DNA from 2 places in the Sphingopyxis sp. SCN 67-31 genome. Region 1 is predicted to be linked to the other one. Evidence: riboswitches for the same ligand, from Rfam matches in the RefSeq annotation. Region 1 holds a riboswitch; the other holds the start of a gene.
The links. Region 1 has a riboswitch for cobalamin ahead of metE (5-methyltetrahydropteroyltriglutamate--homocysteine S-methyltransferase). Riboswitches for the same ligand answer to the same signal wherever they lie in the genome.
Positions count from the first base shown of each region.

Region 2: linked by a shared signal. The riboswitch ahead of ABS88_RS12780 (TonB-dependent receptor plug domain-containing protein) and the one ahead of metE (5-methyltetrahydropteroyltriglutamate--homocysteine S-methyltransferase) in region 1 are both predicted to bind cobalamin.

Region 1 covers NZ_MEFH01000092.1:11,881-19,361, forward strand. The annotation lists gene leuA (2-isopropylmalate synthase) at 1-1,347, shown strand, start outside; gene ABS88_RS18590 (hypothetical protein) at 1,516-2,055, shown strand; cobalamin riboswitch at 2,132-2,334, shown strand; gene metE (5-methyltetrahydropteroyltriglutamate--homocysteine S-methyltransferase) at 2,451-4,757, shown strand; gene ABS88_RS18600 (acyl-CoA thioesterase) at 4,750-5,157, shown strand; gene ABS88_RS18605 (NAD(P)H-dependent flavin oxidoreductase) at 5,254-6,225, shown strand; gene ABS88_RS18610 (AHH domain-containing protein) at 6,215-6,754, opposite strand; gene ABS88_RS18615 (hypothetical protein) at 6,717-7,481, opposite strand, start outside.
Region 2 covers NZ_MEFH01000063.1:21,111-28,591, reverse strand. The annotation lists gene ABS88_RS12790 (TonB-dependent receptor family protein) at 1-1,706, opposite strand, end outside; gene ABS88_RS12785 (hypothetical protein) at 1,775-2,164, opposite strand; cobalamin riboswitch at 2,270-2,490, shown strand; gene ABS88_RS12780 (TonB-dependent receptor plug domain-containing protein) at 2,671-4,599, shown strand; gene ABS88_RS12775 (ABC transporter substrate-binding protein) at 4,616-5,479, shown strand; gene ABS88_RS12770 (FecCD family ABC transporter permease) at 5,482-6,480, shown strand; gene ABS88_RS12765 (ABC transporter ATP-binding protein) at 6,474-7,250, shown strand; gene ABS88_RS12760 (cobyric acid synthase) at 7,247-7,481, shown strand, end outside.

The DNA of each region.
Region 1 (7,481 bases):
GCGCGCGCCGACCTGATCCGCACCAGCTTCGACAGCCTGGCGGGCGCGAAGACCGCGATCGTCCACCTTTACAACGCGGTCAGCCCCGCGTGGCGCCGCATCGTCTTCGGCATGGAGATGCCCGAGATCAAACAGATCGCCATCGACGGCGCGAAGCAGCTGCGCGACAATGCCGCGCGCCTGCCCGGCACCGACTGGCGCTTCGAATACAGCCCCGAGACCTTCTCGACCGCGGAGATCGATTTCAGCATCGAATGCTGCGCCGCGGTGATGGACGTGCTCCAGCCGACGGCGGACAAGCCGATCATCCTCAACCTGCCCGCGACGGTCGAGGCGGCGACGCCGAACATCTACGCCGACCAGATCGAATATTTCTGCAAGCATCTGCCGAACCGCGACCGCGCGCTGATCAGCCTGCACACGCACAACGACCGCGGCACCGGGGTCGCGGCGGCCGAACTCGGCCTGCTCGCGGGCGCCGACCGCGTCGAGGGCTGCCTGTTCGGAAACGGCGAGCGCACCGGCAACACCTGCCTCGTCACCATCGCGCTCAACATGTACACGCAGGGCGTCGACCCCGAACTGGACTTCTCCGACATCGATCAGGTCATCCAGACGGTCGAATATTGCAACCAGTTGCCTGTCCACCCGCGCCACCCCTATGGCGGCGAGCTGGTCTACACCGCCTTTTCGGGCAGCCACCAGGACGCGATCAAGAAGGGGTTCGCGGCGCGCGAGCGGCAGAACGACGACAAGTGGGAAGTCCCTTACCTGCCGATCGACCCCGCCGACCTGGGGCGCAGCTACGAAGCGGTGATCCGCGTCAACAGCCAGTCGGGCAAGGGCGGCGTCGCCTGGGTGCTCGAACAGGACAAGGGGCTGAAGCTGCCGAAGAAGATGCAGACGAGCTTCAGCCACATCGTCCAGGCGGTGGCGGACCAGACGAGCCGCGAGCTGACCGCCGACGACATCTGGACCGCCTTCGAGGGGCATTATCTGGCGGCGGACGGCAAGCGCTTCCAGCTCGTGAGCTGGGCGGAAAGCCAGAGCGGCGCCGACCGCATCTTCGCCGGCAAGCTGACCATCGACGGCGCCGAGCGCAGCATCAGCGGCCGCGGCAACGGCCTGATGTCGAGCGTCGTCGCCGCGCTGGCCGAATCGGGCGGCCCGGCGATGGACATCGTCGATTATTCGGAACATGCGATCGGCCAGGGCAGCAACGTGCAGGCCGCCGCTTATGTCGAATGCCGCACCCCCGACGGCCGCAGCCTGTTCGGCTGCGGTCTCGACACCGATGTCGCGACCGCCAGCGTGCGCGCGATCCTGTCGGCGGCGAACGCGATCTGATCCGGTCGCGGAGGCCGGGGCGGCGCGGGCCGCCCCGGCCTCCGCGCACCCCTTCCCTCTCCCGTCCGCCGCATCCCGGTCACGACTGGCCCGATCGGCGTTTCGCGGTGCGCGCATTTGGTCCTAAGCCGATGCGCGCAGCCGGGGGGCGGCGAAGGAGAAGGACCCGTGAACGCATCCCAGGCCCCGTCCGCCAGCGGCCCGAGCGCGTCCGTCGCGCCCGCCGGGCCGCTCCCCGCCGACGGGGGAAGCAGCGACCTGTTCTGGAGCCTGCAATATTGCCGCGCGAGCGCGCTGTCGCTGACCCGTCTCGAACTGGCGCTCGCCAGCAGCGACCGGCAGCGGATCGTCGAGGCGATCGACCGCCTCCACGCGCTCGACCGCGAAATCGAGCGCAGGGTCGCAAGCCTGCCGCCGCCGCCCGATCCCGACCCCGAGCGCGAGGCGATCGACCGGCACCTCGACCGCGAGAAGATGGCGGTGGCGTTCGAGAAGCTGGCGCTCGCCAGCGGGATCAGCGGCCCCGCCCTCGCATCGCCGCCCGCCTTCGCGGCGCGCACGCGGCCCGAACCCGAGCTTTCTCATGCGGTCGAAGGGCCGCCCTTCGATCGCCGGCGGACCCATATTCTCGCCTCGCACGGCCCGAAGATCGCGCTCCTGCTGGCGATCGCGGCCGCCACCGCCGCGCTGCTGGCGACTGCCTTTTAGGATAGGGCAATCACCACGCCGCGAAACACATATAAAGATTTCTTTATATAGTGCTTGACAGGATCGTCGCGGCGCCTATTCTGCATGCTGTCGAGGTTCTTCGCGCCGGGCATCCGGGGCGGAGCGAAGATGGGAAGCCGGTGCAAAACCGGCGCTGCCCCCGCAACTGTAAGCGGCGAGCGGCGGTCGATCATGCCACTGGTTCGGCAAGGAACCGGGAAGGCCAGACCGCTGCGGCGACCCGCGAGCCAGGAGACCTGCCTCGTCAGATACGTCCTCCGGCGGGGTGCCCGGTCAGGCCGCATGCATGGCTGCGTCCGACCCTTGCCCTGCGGACGCGGGATATCGTGCGTTCGCGTCTGTCCGTCGCCCTTGCCCCCTGCAAGGTGCTCGAAATGACTGTCAGCGTCGCCACTTTAGGCTTTCCCCGCATCGGCCTTCGCCGCGAACTCAAGGTCGCGCTCGAATCCTACTGGTCGGACAAATCGACCCTCGCCGACCTGCACGCCGCAGCCGCTGGCCTGCGCGTCGCCCATTGGGCGCGGCAGAAGGCGCTGGGGGCCGACATCCTGCCGTCGAACGATTTTTCGCTCTACGACCATGTGCTCGACACCTCGGCGCTGATCGGCGCCGTCCCCGCGCGCTACGACTGGGACGGCGAGACGGTCGATACCGATCTCTATTTCGCGATGGCGCGCGGCGCGCAGGGCGATCCGATGCACGCCGGGTGCGGCCACGCCGCCGATACGACCGCGCAGGAGATGACCAAATGGTTCGACACCAACTATCATTTCCTCGTCCCCGAACTCACCGCCGGCCAGACCTTCCGCATCGCTTCGACGAAGATCTTCGACGAATATGACGAAGCGAAGGCGCTGGGGTATCAGACGCGCCCGGTGCTGCTCGGCCCGGTCAGCTACCTGATGCTCGCCAAGGGCAAGGCGGTCGAACCGCTCGCCCTGCTTCCCGCGCTGCTCGACACCTATGCCGAGATTCTCGCGCGGCTGACGAAACAGGGCGCCGAGTGGGTGCAGATCGACGAGCCCTGCCTCGTCCTCGATCTCGACGATGCGCAGCGCGCCGCGTTCGAGCGCGCCTATGCGCGGCTCGCGACGGCGGGGCCACGCCTGATGCTCACCCCCTATTTCGGCGGTCTCGGCGACAATCTCGATCTCGCTGCCGAACTGCCCGTCCACGGCCTCCACCTCGACCTCGTCCGCGCGCCCGAACAGCTCGGCCCGGCACTCGACAAGGTGCGGTCGCACGTCCTGCTGTCGCTCGGCATCGTCGACGGCCGCAACATCTGGCGCGCCAACCTTTCCGACCTTTACTGGCGGCTCAAGGAACTGGCGGCGACGCGCGACCTGATCCTCGCGCCATCCTGTTCGCTGCTCCACGTCCCGGTCGATCTGGCGCTCGAAACCGCGCTCGATCCCGAAATCGCGCAATGGCTGGCCTTCGCGACGCAAAAGATCGAGGAACTCGCCGCGCTCGCCAGGGCGTTGAACGAAGGCGAGGATGCCGCCTTCGCCGCCTTTTCGGCGTCGCGGATGGCCGCGGTCGCCCGGGCGACCTCGCCCCGCATCCACGATCCCGCCGTCGCCGCGCGCCTGGCCGCGCTCGATGCGGACGCCGCGCGCCGGGCCGCGCCCTTCGCCGCCCGCCGCGAGGCGCAGCGCCGGCGCCTTCCGCTTCCCCGCTATCCGACCACGACGATCGGCTCCTTTCCCCAGACGGCGGAGGTCCGCAAGGCGCGCGCCGCGCATATTCGGGGCGAAATCGACGATGCGGCCTATGACCGCTATCTGAAGGTCGAAACCCGCGCCGCGATCAAGTGGCAGGAGGAGATCGGCCTCGACGTCCTCGTCCACGGCGAGTTCGAGCGCAACGACATGGTGCAATATTTCGGCGAACAGCTTGCCGGTTTCGCCTTCACCCGCAGCGGCTGGGTGCAGAGCTATGGCTCGCGCTGCGTGCGGCCGCCGATCCTCTATGGCGACGTGTCGCGCCCGCGGCCGATGACGGTCGACTGGTGGCGCTATGCCCAGGATCAGACCGACCGGCCGGTGAAGGGCATGCTCACCGGCCCGGTGACGATCCTCAACTGGTCGTTCGTCCGCGACGACCAGCCACGCGAAGCGAGCTGCCGCCAGATCGCGCTGGCGATCCGCGACGAGGTGCTGGACCTGGAGGCCGCGGGCGCCGCGATCGTCCAGATCGACGAGGCGGCGCTGCGCGAAGGGCTGCCGCTGCGCCGCGGCGAATGGCCGCATTATCTGGGCTGGGCGGTCGAATGCTTTCGCATCGCGGCCTCCGGCGTGCGCGACGACACGCAGATCCACACCCACATGTGCTATTCGGAATTCAACGACATCCTTCCCGCGATCGGCGCGATGGACGCCGACGTCATCTCGATCGAAACCGCGCGGTCGCAGATGGAACTGCTCGGGGCCTTCGCAAGCTATGCCTATCCGAACGAGATCGGTCCCGGCGTCTATGACATTCATTCGCCGCGCATTCCGGCCGAGCGCGAGATGACCGACCTGCTGACCCTCGCCGGACGGCACCTGCCGCCCGATCGACTCTGGGTGAATCCCGATTGCGGGCTCAAGACGCGCAAGTGGGACGAGGTGCGACCGGCCCTCGTCTCGATGGTCGCCGCGGCGCAGCGGATGCGGATTCGGGAGGCCTATGATGCATGACGAAACCATGCCCGCGGACCAGCCCACGATCCGCGTCACCGCGATGCCCGCCAACGCCAATGTTTATGGCGATATCTTCGGCGGCTGGCTGATGGCACAGATGGACCTGGCCGCGTCTTCGGTCGCGTCGCTCCACGCGCGCGGCCGGGCGGTCACGGTCTCGGTGGAGGGCATGGCCTTCCACCGCCCCGTGTTCGTCGGCGACGAGGTGTCGGTTTTCGGCCGGCTGGTGAAGATCGGCCGGACCTCCATGCATGTCGAGGTCGAGGCCTGGGCGCGCGATCGCCATGCCGAGGACGGACACAAGGTGACGCAAGCGGTCTTCATCTTCGTCGCCGTCGGCCCCGACCGGCGCCCGCGCGCGCTCGGCCGCACCGCCACCGCGCCCCCACCGTCCTGACCCGTTCGCGCTTGTGACAGGCAGCCGCGATCCCCCTTGCGCAGCCTTCCGTTTACGTTAAGGTCAGCCGAAACCTCTATTCGGAGAGCGACGCCCATGGCCCTTCCCGCGATTTTCGACCGCCTTCGCCTGCCCGTCATCGGTTCGCCGCTGTTCATCGTCTCGGGCCCCGACCTCGTCATCGCGCAGTGCAAGGCGGGGATCGTCGGCAGCTTCCCGGCGCTCAACGCGCGGCCGCAGACGCTGCTCGACGAATGGCTCCACCGCATCACCGAGGAACTGGCGGCGTGGGATCGCGACAATCCCGACCGTCCCTCGGCGCCGTTCGCGGTCAACCAGATCGTCCATCGCTCGAACGACCGGCTCGAAGCCGATATCGCGACCTGCGAGAAGTGGAAGGTGCCGATCACCATCACCTCGCTCGGCGCGCGCGAAGAGCTGAACCAGGCGGTCCATAACTGGGGCGGCATCACGCTTCACGACGTCATCGACGACCGCTTCGCGCGCAAGGCGGTCGAGAAGGGTGCCGACGGCCTGATCCCCGTCGCGGCTGGCGCGGGCGGCCATGCCGGCACCCAGTCGCCCTTCGCGCTGGTGCAGGAAATCCGCGAATGGTTCGACGGGCCGGTCGCGCTGTCGGGCGCGATCGCGCACGGCCGCTCGATCCTTGCCGCGCAGGCCTGCGGCGCCGATCTCGCCTATATCGGCAGCGCCTTCATCGCCTGCGCCGAGGCGAACGCCGACGCCGGATACAAGGCCGGGATCGTCGAGGGGCGCGCCGCCGACATCGTCTATTCGGACCTGTTCACCGGCGTCCACGGCAATTATCTGCGCGGCTCGATCGTCAACGCCGGGCTCGACCCCGATGCGCTGCCGAAGGGCGACCTCAAGACGATGAATTTCGGTTCGGGCGGCAATACCAAGGTCAAGGCGTGGAAGGACATCTGGGGGTCCGGCCAGGGAATCGGGTCGGTGCGCGCGGTGCGCCCCGCCGCCGATTTCGTCGCCGAACTGACCGATCAATATCGCGAGGCGTGGCGCGAACTGCAAGGCAAGGTCATCGGCTGACCCCGCCGCCGAACAGCCGCTCGATCGCGTCGTCCAGATAGGGGCGATCGGCGAAAATCCGCATCGGATCGCGCCGGTTGAGCCAGAAGCCGGCGCCGTGCCGGTCGGTCAGCGCGCGCCGCGCGGTATCCTGCAACAGTCGCAGCCGCATCACCGCGGTCCGCCGCGCCGCGATCGGGTCGCCGGACGCCTGCGCGGCGAAATGGGCGCGGATACGCTCGACCCGCGCGACCATCACGTCGCTATAGCCGGGGTGCGGCCCGCGATGCAGCGCGTGGCCCGACGACAGCGCGCCGCCCTCGCTTGCCGGCAGCATCAGGCCGTTGAGGTCGAACCGCTGGAGCAGGAAGCCCTCGACGCGCAGGCAGTCGAACATCGCCGCCATCTGCGGCCGGCGGAGCAGCAGGACGGGCAGCAGGTGATGGCGCTGGAAACCGGGCCGCGGCGGCGGCGCCCCGCGCCATCGCCGCGAATCGCACCGCAACGCGGCCTCAGCCGCCGCGGTCGAAGGCGACGTCCACCACCGCATGCCCCCGATCGGCATCGAGGCGCGGCGACAGATCGACCCATTCGCCCTGTTGCAGCCCGCGCGCGCGCTGTCTTTCGACGATGGGGCCGTTAACCATGATGTCGAGCGCGAGACGCGCCAGCCGCCGCACCATGTCCGCCACCGTCCAGCCGGCCGGGATCGCGGCGGTGAGTTCCTGCCCGGCAAAGGCGGCGAGCCCGCGCGTCCCGACATGCGCGCCGCCCGCCGTTTCGTGCCGGCGAAAGGCGACGAGGTGCAGGACGGGCGGCATGCCGCTCGTCAGCATCTCGGCAACCGCGGCGCGGAACTGCGGGGCGTCGGACCACAGCCGCGCGGGGGACCAGAAGATGTGGCTGGCGTCGAACAGGTCGATCAGCAGCACCAGCGTCTTGAACAGCTCGCGCATGCGCGTGGCCTGACCGCCCCCGGCGGATGGGGTCGCGCCGCCCGGCGCGACGAACGCCCAGCATCGCCCGGCCTCTCGCCAGTCGGGCGGCAGCCCTGCCGCGAGCTGGCTCGTCGCCGGCGCGTCGGGATCGGCAAAATCGAGCAGCGCCGCCGCGCCCGCCGGTCCGGCGACCAGTTCCGTCGCGCCGAGCCGCAGGTGGAATGTCGGCGCGTCGGGCCCCGTCGCCAGCAGCCCGCCCTGCCCGTCCGCCGCAACGCCTTCCGGTCGCAAGCCCATGTGACGCAGCGCGCGCTCGATCTCGGCCGGCGACCGGCGCCC
Region 2 (7,481 bases), on a different contig from region 1:
ACCACCGGCAGGCGATTGTCGCCGAACTGCGCGTCGCCCCGGAAGCGGAAGTCGCTGTAGGCATAGGTCTGGCGCAGCCGCAGCCAGGGTGCGAGGGTCAGCTCCAGCCCGGCCTCCACCCCCCGATGCAGCGTCCGGTCGGCGTTGAAGGTGGCGGCGGGGATGCTGCCGTTCACCGTATATTGCAGCATCTCGCCGGTGATCGCCGCGCGATACCAGGCGACGTCCCAACGCACCGGACCCATCGTTCCGCGCGTGCCGATCTCCGCCGTCCAGGCGCGCTGCGGCCGGATGTCGGCGATCAGCGCGCTGGCGGGCGGCATGCCGATCGACTGGAACACCTCCCCGAAACCGGGAAATTCGGCCGAGCGGCTGTAGTTGGCGAAGATCTGGACATGCTCCGCCGGTTCGACCAGCACGCCGAACTTGGGCGAAAAGGCGTCGAACGCGACGCGCCCGTCGGCGGCCGGGGTCGCCGAAAAGCCGACGCGCCGCTTGCGCATGCCATCGGCATAGACGCCCCCCGCGATCAGCGTCACCGGCGGCACCGGCCGCACGCGCAGTTCGCCATAGAGGTTCGCGGTCCGCGCCTCCTGATCGGCGTCGAGGGTCAGCGCGCCGCGCCGGCCGGCGACGTTGACGAACTGCCGCGCGTGGGTGCTGCCACGGCGAATCTCGCCCCCCAGCGTCACCTCGACCGGCCCCGCGGCATAGTCGAGCCGCGCGAACCCGCCGACGTCGGTCGATTTCTGGTCGATCAGCTGAAAGATCGGGTGAAAGAGCGATTTCGCGTTGACGAAACCCCCGACCTCGAGCGTCGCGGTGCCGAGGTCGAAGCGGGTGCGGTTCTGCAAGCGCAGCGAATCGATGTCGCGTCGCTGATCGCCCGCGATGCTGCCCGCATTGGCGCCGCGCGGGGCGGTCAGCGCCTGCGCCTCGGTCAGCGCGCCCGGCAATTGCTGGCGGATGCGGTTGATGCTCGCATAGAAGCGCGTCGCGACCCCGTCGCCGAGCGTTAGCCCGACATTGCCGTGGAAGCGCAGGCTGCGGCGCCGCGCATGGTCGCGGTCGCCGTCCGACGTGTCGGCGCTGACCGCGCCCCAGGCGTCGACCGGCCCGCTGGCGACGCCCGCCGAAACCAGGCCGCGCAGCAGGCCGAAGCTGCCGGCGTCGCCGCGCAGATAGACGCCGTGGGCGGTGCGCCCGGTCGGAGTCACGCCGTTGATCGCGCCGCCCAGCGTTCCCGAACCGAAGCGCAGCGCATTGGCGCCGCGATAGACTTCGAGATGGTCGAAGAAGATCGGCTCCAGCTCCTGAAAATCACCATTGTCGTCGGCGAGGTTGATCGGCACCCCGTCCTGCAACAGCGTGACGCCGCGCATGTGGAAGCCGCGCGAGAGGCCCGAGCCGCGGATCGCGAGGCGCACCTCCTGCCCATAGCGCGGCTGGAGGTAGACGCCGGGCGAGAAGGCGAGCGTATCGCGCAGCGACACGATCGTCTTGTCGGCATAATCCTGATGCGTGACGACATCGGTGCCGCCGGGGGTCTGCGCCGCGCGCTGCTGCGCGGCGTCGGCGAGCGTCGGCGCGGTGACGATGATCGTCGCCTCCTCGGCGTGAGCGGCGGGGGAAAAGGGCACCGGGGAAAACGACAGGGCGAGGGCGAGCGCCGGCAGGGGCGCCGCGCGGGTAACGGAACGGGTCATGGAAAATCCTTCGCTGAAAATCAGGCAAGGCCGGCGCGCGCGGAAGCGCGGCCGGCGATCGGTCTGAATCAGGCGAAGGCGGGCGGGCCGGTGCTGGGAGGAAGCGGCGAGGCGATGCCCGGCGCGAAGCCGAGCGAGGGGATCGCCAGCGGCGTGGGGGCGGCCGGTGCCGGCGCCGCGGGCAGTGCCGGGGCATCGGGCACGATCGGCGCCACCGCGAGCGCGCCCCACGGGCAATGCTGCTGCCCCTCGCCATCGGGATGATCGCCCGCGGTCTGGACCGGGATGGTCATCGTCCCGCCGGGGTTCGACGGGTCCGAACAGACGCGGACGGTGATCGAACCCCCGGCATCGGGCCCGATCATCCAGCCCGGCGCGACCAGCACCCGCGCGAGCAGCGCGAGAAGCACCGGTAGCAGCAGCCAGCCCGGTCGGCGGAAGGCGGAAAGATCGGCCACGCCGCGCTCCTAGTCCCGGCGGACGGTTCGGGCAAGCGCGCAGGCCCCGCAAAAGCCGATTGCCAAAATATGCCGAGGCGCTATGGGCGGGCGCCGCAAGGGCAACCTTGCATTGATCGCGCCGGTGCCCCGATGGGGCTTAAAAGGGAACGCGGTAAGGGGGTCCGGCCGGGCCTTCGAAACCGGGGCTGTCCCTGCAACTGTAAGCGGCGAGCGCGATGCACCGACCCGGTCCCCGACCGGGTCTGCCACTGGGGCGACCTGGGAAGGCGTGCATCAAGCGACGACCCGCGAGCCAGGAGACCTGCCGGCGCGGGTCGCTCAATGCCTCGGTCCAGGGAAAGGCCAGGGCACGGAGAACTCCGTCGAGCGACGACCCAGCGGCCGGGGCCGCTTCGGGGCACGAAATGCGGGCGCCTTGCGCCAGCCCGCCGCCCGTGCGCCGGTCGATCGCGCACGCGGCTCGGCAGGTCCCCGCCTTCGCTCTCGGCGCATGGGGGACTCCCATGTTGAAATACGGCCTTTCCATCGTGGCGCTGGCGGCGACGTCGCCGGCGCTGGCCCAGACCGGCGATGCCGCCGCCGACCCGCGCCCCGGCGACGCGATCATCGTCACTGCCTCGCGTTCGGGCGAAGGGGTCCGGGCGGACCAGCTCGGCGCCTCGGTCACGGCGATCGACAGCGAAGCGCTCGAACAGCGCCAGACGCGCATCGTTTCCGACGTGCTGCGCGACGTGCCCGGCGTCGCGGTCAGCCGCACCGGCGGCCTCGGCGGCATGACCGATATCCGCATCCGCGGCAGCGAAGCCAATCACGTCCTCGTCCTGGTCGACGGCATCGAGGTCGCCGACCCCTATCAGGGCCAGTTCGATTTCGGCGGTCTGCTCGCCGACCCCGCCGCGCGGATCGAGGTGCTGCGCGGCCAGCAATCGTCGCTCTATGGCTCCGACGCGATCGGCGGCGTGATCCATTACATCACCCTGTCGGGACGCGAGGCGCCGGGCCTGAGCGCCCGGATCGAGGGCGGGTCGTTCGGCACCGTCGCCGGCAGCGCCCGCGCCGCGGGCGCATCGGACAGCTTCGACTATGCGATCACCGGTACCTATTACGGCGCGAACGGCTATCCGACCGCGCGCGGCGGGGTGCGCGACGTCGGGATGCAGACGGTCGGCGCGAGCGCGAAGCTGGGCTGGACGCCGAGCGACGCCTTCCGGCTGAACGCCGTGCTGCGCTATGGCTTCAGCGACGCCGACAACGACGACAGCGAATATGATACGACGAGCCCGCGCTTCGGCTATATCGTCGACAGCCCCGGCGTCCATGTCGAGACCGAATCCTTCCATGCCCTGCTGGCGGCCGAACTGACCGCGCTCGACGGGCGCTGGGTGACCAGCCTGTCGGGGCAGCTTTCCGACACCGCGCGCCACGGCCGCTCCCCCTTCGGGTTGGACTATGGCAGCAAGGGACAGCGCTACAAGGGATCGCTGACCTCGAGCATCCGCTTCGGGACCGATGCGATCGCCCACCGGCTGACCGGTGCGGTCGATGTCGAGCGCGAGGCCTTCCGCACGCTGACGCCGGGCGCCTTTCAGGGAAAGCGCCACACCGACAATCTGGGGCTGGTCGCCCAATATGAGCTGACCGCGGGCGCGCTCTCGCTCGGCGCGTCGCTGCGCCACGACGACAACAACCGCTTCGACGATGCGACGACCTGGCGCGTCCAGGGCAGCTATCGCCTTCCGACCGGCACGCGCATCCGCGGCGCCTATGGCACCGGGGTCAAGAATCCGGGCTATTTCGAGCTGTTCGGCTATATCGACGGCCGCTACATCGGCAATCCCGACCTGAAACCCGAAAAGTCCGAGGGCTGGGAAGCGGGGATCGAGCAGAGCTTCGGCGCCGACGACTGGGCGACGGTCGGGGCGACCTGGTTCGATTCGACGCTGAAGGACGAGATCTTCACCGACTATCCGGCGCCCGACTTCACCGCGACTCCGGCGAACCGCGCGACGACGAGCAAGCAGCACGGCATCGAGGCCTTCGCCAGCGCGCGGCCGCTGCCGCAGCTTCGCTTCGACCTCGCCTACAGCTGGATCAAGGCGCGCGAGAACGGCGCGCCCGAAGTGCGGCGGCCGAAGCATATCGCCAGCTTCAACACCACCGTGTCGAGCAGCGACCAGCGCTTTGCGGGGACCCTGACGCTGCGCTACAACGGCCGCACGACCGACCTCGCCTATATCGACCCCAGCTATGTCCCGGTCGTGGTCGCGATGAAGGACTATGTGCTCGTCAACCTTGGCGCCGATTACCGGGTGACCGATGCCATCTCGGTCTTCGGGCGCGTCGAGAATCTGCTCGGGGTCGACTATGAGGAGGTTTTCAGCATCGCGACGCCGGGCCGGGCCGCCTATGGCGGCGTCCGCCTGCGCTTCTGAGGGAAGAGGAACCCGCTTGACCCCGCACGCCGCCCTGCCCGCGCTCGCGCTGCTGCTCGCCGGCGGCGGCGCACTGTGGGCGCAGCAGGGCGGCCGCGCGGCGCCGGCGACGCCACCGGCCGCGCCGCAGCGCGTCGTGTCGCTCAACCTGTGCGCCGACCAGCTGCTGCTCGCGCTCGCCGACCGCGACCGGATCGCCGGGCTGACGCGCAACGCGACCGACCCCGGCATGTCCGCGGCCGCCGCGGCGGCGCGCGGGCTGCCGCTGATCCGCAACGCCGCCGAACAGATACTGGTCGCGGCGCCCGACCTGATCGTCGGCATGCCCGCGAGCGGCAGCGCGGCGGTCGCGGCGCTGCCGCGCGGCAGCTTTCGGACGCTCGACCTGCCGACCGCCGACAGCTTCGACGTCATCCGCCGGACGATCCGCCTGACCGCGACCGCGCTCGGCGATCCGGCGCGCGGCGAAGCGCTGATCGCGCGGATGGAGCGCGACCTCGCCGGCGTGCCCCGCCCGGGGCGCGGCCGGGTCGCCGCCTATTACCAGCGGCGCGGCTACATGACCGGGACGGGGACGCTGATCGACGAAATGATGGGGCGCGTCGGGCTGGTCAATCTTGCCGCAAAGCTGGGCAAGCCGCCGCTGTCGCAACTGAGCCTCGAGGAGATGGTGGCGGCGAACCCCGATTTCCTGATCGTCGAAAGCGCGAGCGACACCATCACCGATCAGGGCAGCGAGATGCTGCATCATCCCGCGCTTCGGGGCATTCCGCGGCTCAGCGTGCCGGAGGCGTGGACCGTTTGCGGCGGCCCCGCTTATGGGGCGGCCGTGCACCGCCTTGCCGGGCAGATCCAGCGCCACGACGGCGCGCGCCGATGACGATGCGCGACGCCCGATCGCCCCGGCGGCTGACGCTGGCGCTGCTCGCGCTTGCATGCGGCGTGGCGGCAGCTTCGCTGTGCTTCGGCACCGTCGACCTGCCGCTCGCCCGCCTGTTTGCCGCCGCATCCGGCCGCGGCGATCATGTCGCGACCGTCATCCTCTTCGACCTGCGCCTGCCGCGCCTGCTGGTCGGGCTCGCGGTCGGCGCCATGCTCGGGCTCGCGGGCGCGGCGCTGCAAGGCTATCTGCGCAATCCCCTCGCCGAGCCGTCGGTGCTCGGCACCTCGAACGCCGCGGCGCTTGGCGCGGTCGCCGCGCTCTATTTCGGGCTCGCCAATCTTCACCCTGCGGCGCTGCCGCTGCTGTCGATCGCCGGTGCGCTGCTGTCGCTCGCGCTGCTCTTCGCGCTCGCGGGCCGCTCCGAAAGCCCGCTGACGCTGATCCTCGCCGGCATCGCCGTCGGCACGCTCGCGGGGGCGGGCATCAGCCTCGCGCTCAACCTGTCGCCCAACCCCTTCGCGGCGATGGAGATCATGACCTGGCTGATGGGCAGCCTCGAAAATCGTTCGTTCGGCCATTTGTGGGCGGCGCTGCCGTGCATCGGCGCCGGGATGGCGCTGCTGCTGTGGAACGGGCGCGCGCTCGACGCGCTGACGCTGGGCGAGGACGGTGCGCAGGCGCTCGGCGTCGACCTTGCCCGCACGCGCCTGCGCCTGCTGCTCGGCACCGCGATCGGGGTCGGCGGCGCGGTCGCGGTGTCGGGCGCGATCGGCTTCGTCGGGCTGATCGTCCCGCATCTGATCCGCCCGCTGACCGACCGCAGCCCGTCGGCGATCCTGCTGCCCTCGGCGATCGGCGGCGCGGCGCTGCTGACGCTCGCCGACCTGGCGGTGCGGCTGATCGATACGACCAGCGAGCTCAAGCTGGGCGTCGTGACCGCCTTTCTGGGCGTGCCCGTCTTCCTGTTCCACCTGATGCGCGAGCGCCGGCTGTGGTGACGCTGACGCTCGATCATGTCGATGTCCGCCTCGGGCGGCGCCCCGTGGTGCGCGACGTCAGCGCGGCGCTGGCCGGGGGCACGCTCACCGGCATCGTCGGCCCCAATGGCGCGGGCAAGTCGACGCTGGCGTGCGCGCTGCTCGCGCTGGTGCCGAGCACCGGGCGCATCCGCATCGACGGCGCCGACGTCGCCGCGATGCCGCGCGCGACGCTGGCGCGATGCGCCGCCTATCTGCCGCAGGGCCAGACACTCCACTGGCCGCTGACCGTCGAGCGGCTCGTCGGGCTCGGCCGCCTGCCGCACCTCGGCCCGATGTCGCGCCCGGGCGCCGCCGACCTCGCCGCGATCGAGCGCGCGATGACGCGCGCCGGGGTGCTCGACCTGCGGGATCGCGACGCGACCCACGTGTCGGGCGGCGAGCGCGCGCGCATCCTTCTCGCCCGCGCGCTGGCGGTCGAAGCGCCGATGCTGGTCGCCGACGAACCGCTCGCCAGCCTCGACCCCGGCCACCAGATCGACGTCATGGACCTGCTGCGCGGCGAAGCGCACGGCGGCGGCCTCGTCATCGCGGTACTCCACGACCTGACCATGGCGGCGCGCTATTGCGACCGGCTGCTGCTGATCGACAAGGGCGCGATCGTTGCCGACGGTCCGCCCGCCGCGGTGCTGACGCGCGCGAATCTGCGCGCGGTCTATGGCATAGAGGCCGAGGTCGACCTTGGCGGCGCCTGGCCGACGATCACCGCGCTGGGGCGCAGCCGCGAATGAGCGGCGCGCTGATGCTGCAAGGCACGGGATCGGATGTCGGCAAGTCGGTGCTCGTCGCCGGGCTGTGCCGCGCCTGGACCAACCGCGGCCTGCGCGTCCGCCCCTTCAAGCCGCAGAACATGTCGAACAACGCCGCGGTGACGGCCGACGGCGGAGAAATCGGCCGCGCGCAGGCGCTTCAGGCGCTTGCCTGCCGCGTCGAACCGCACAGCGACATGAACCCGGTGCTGC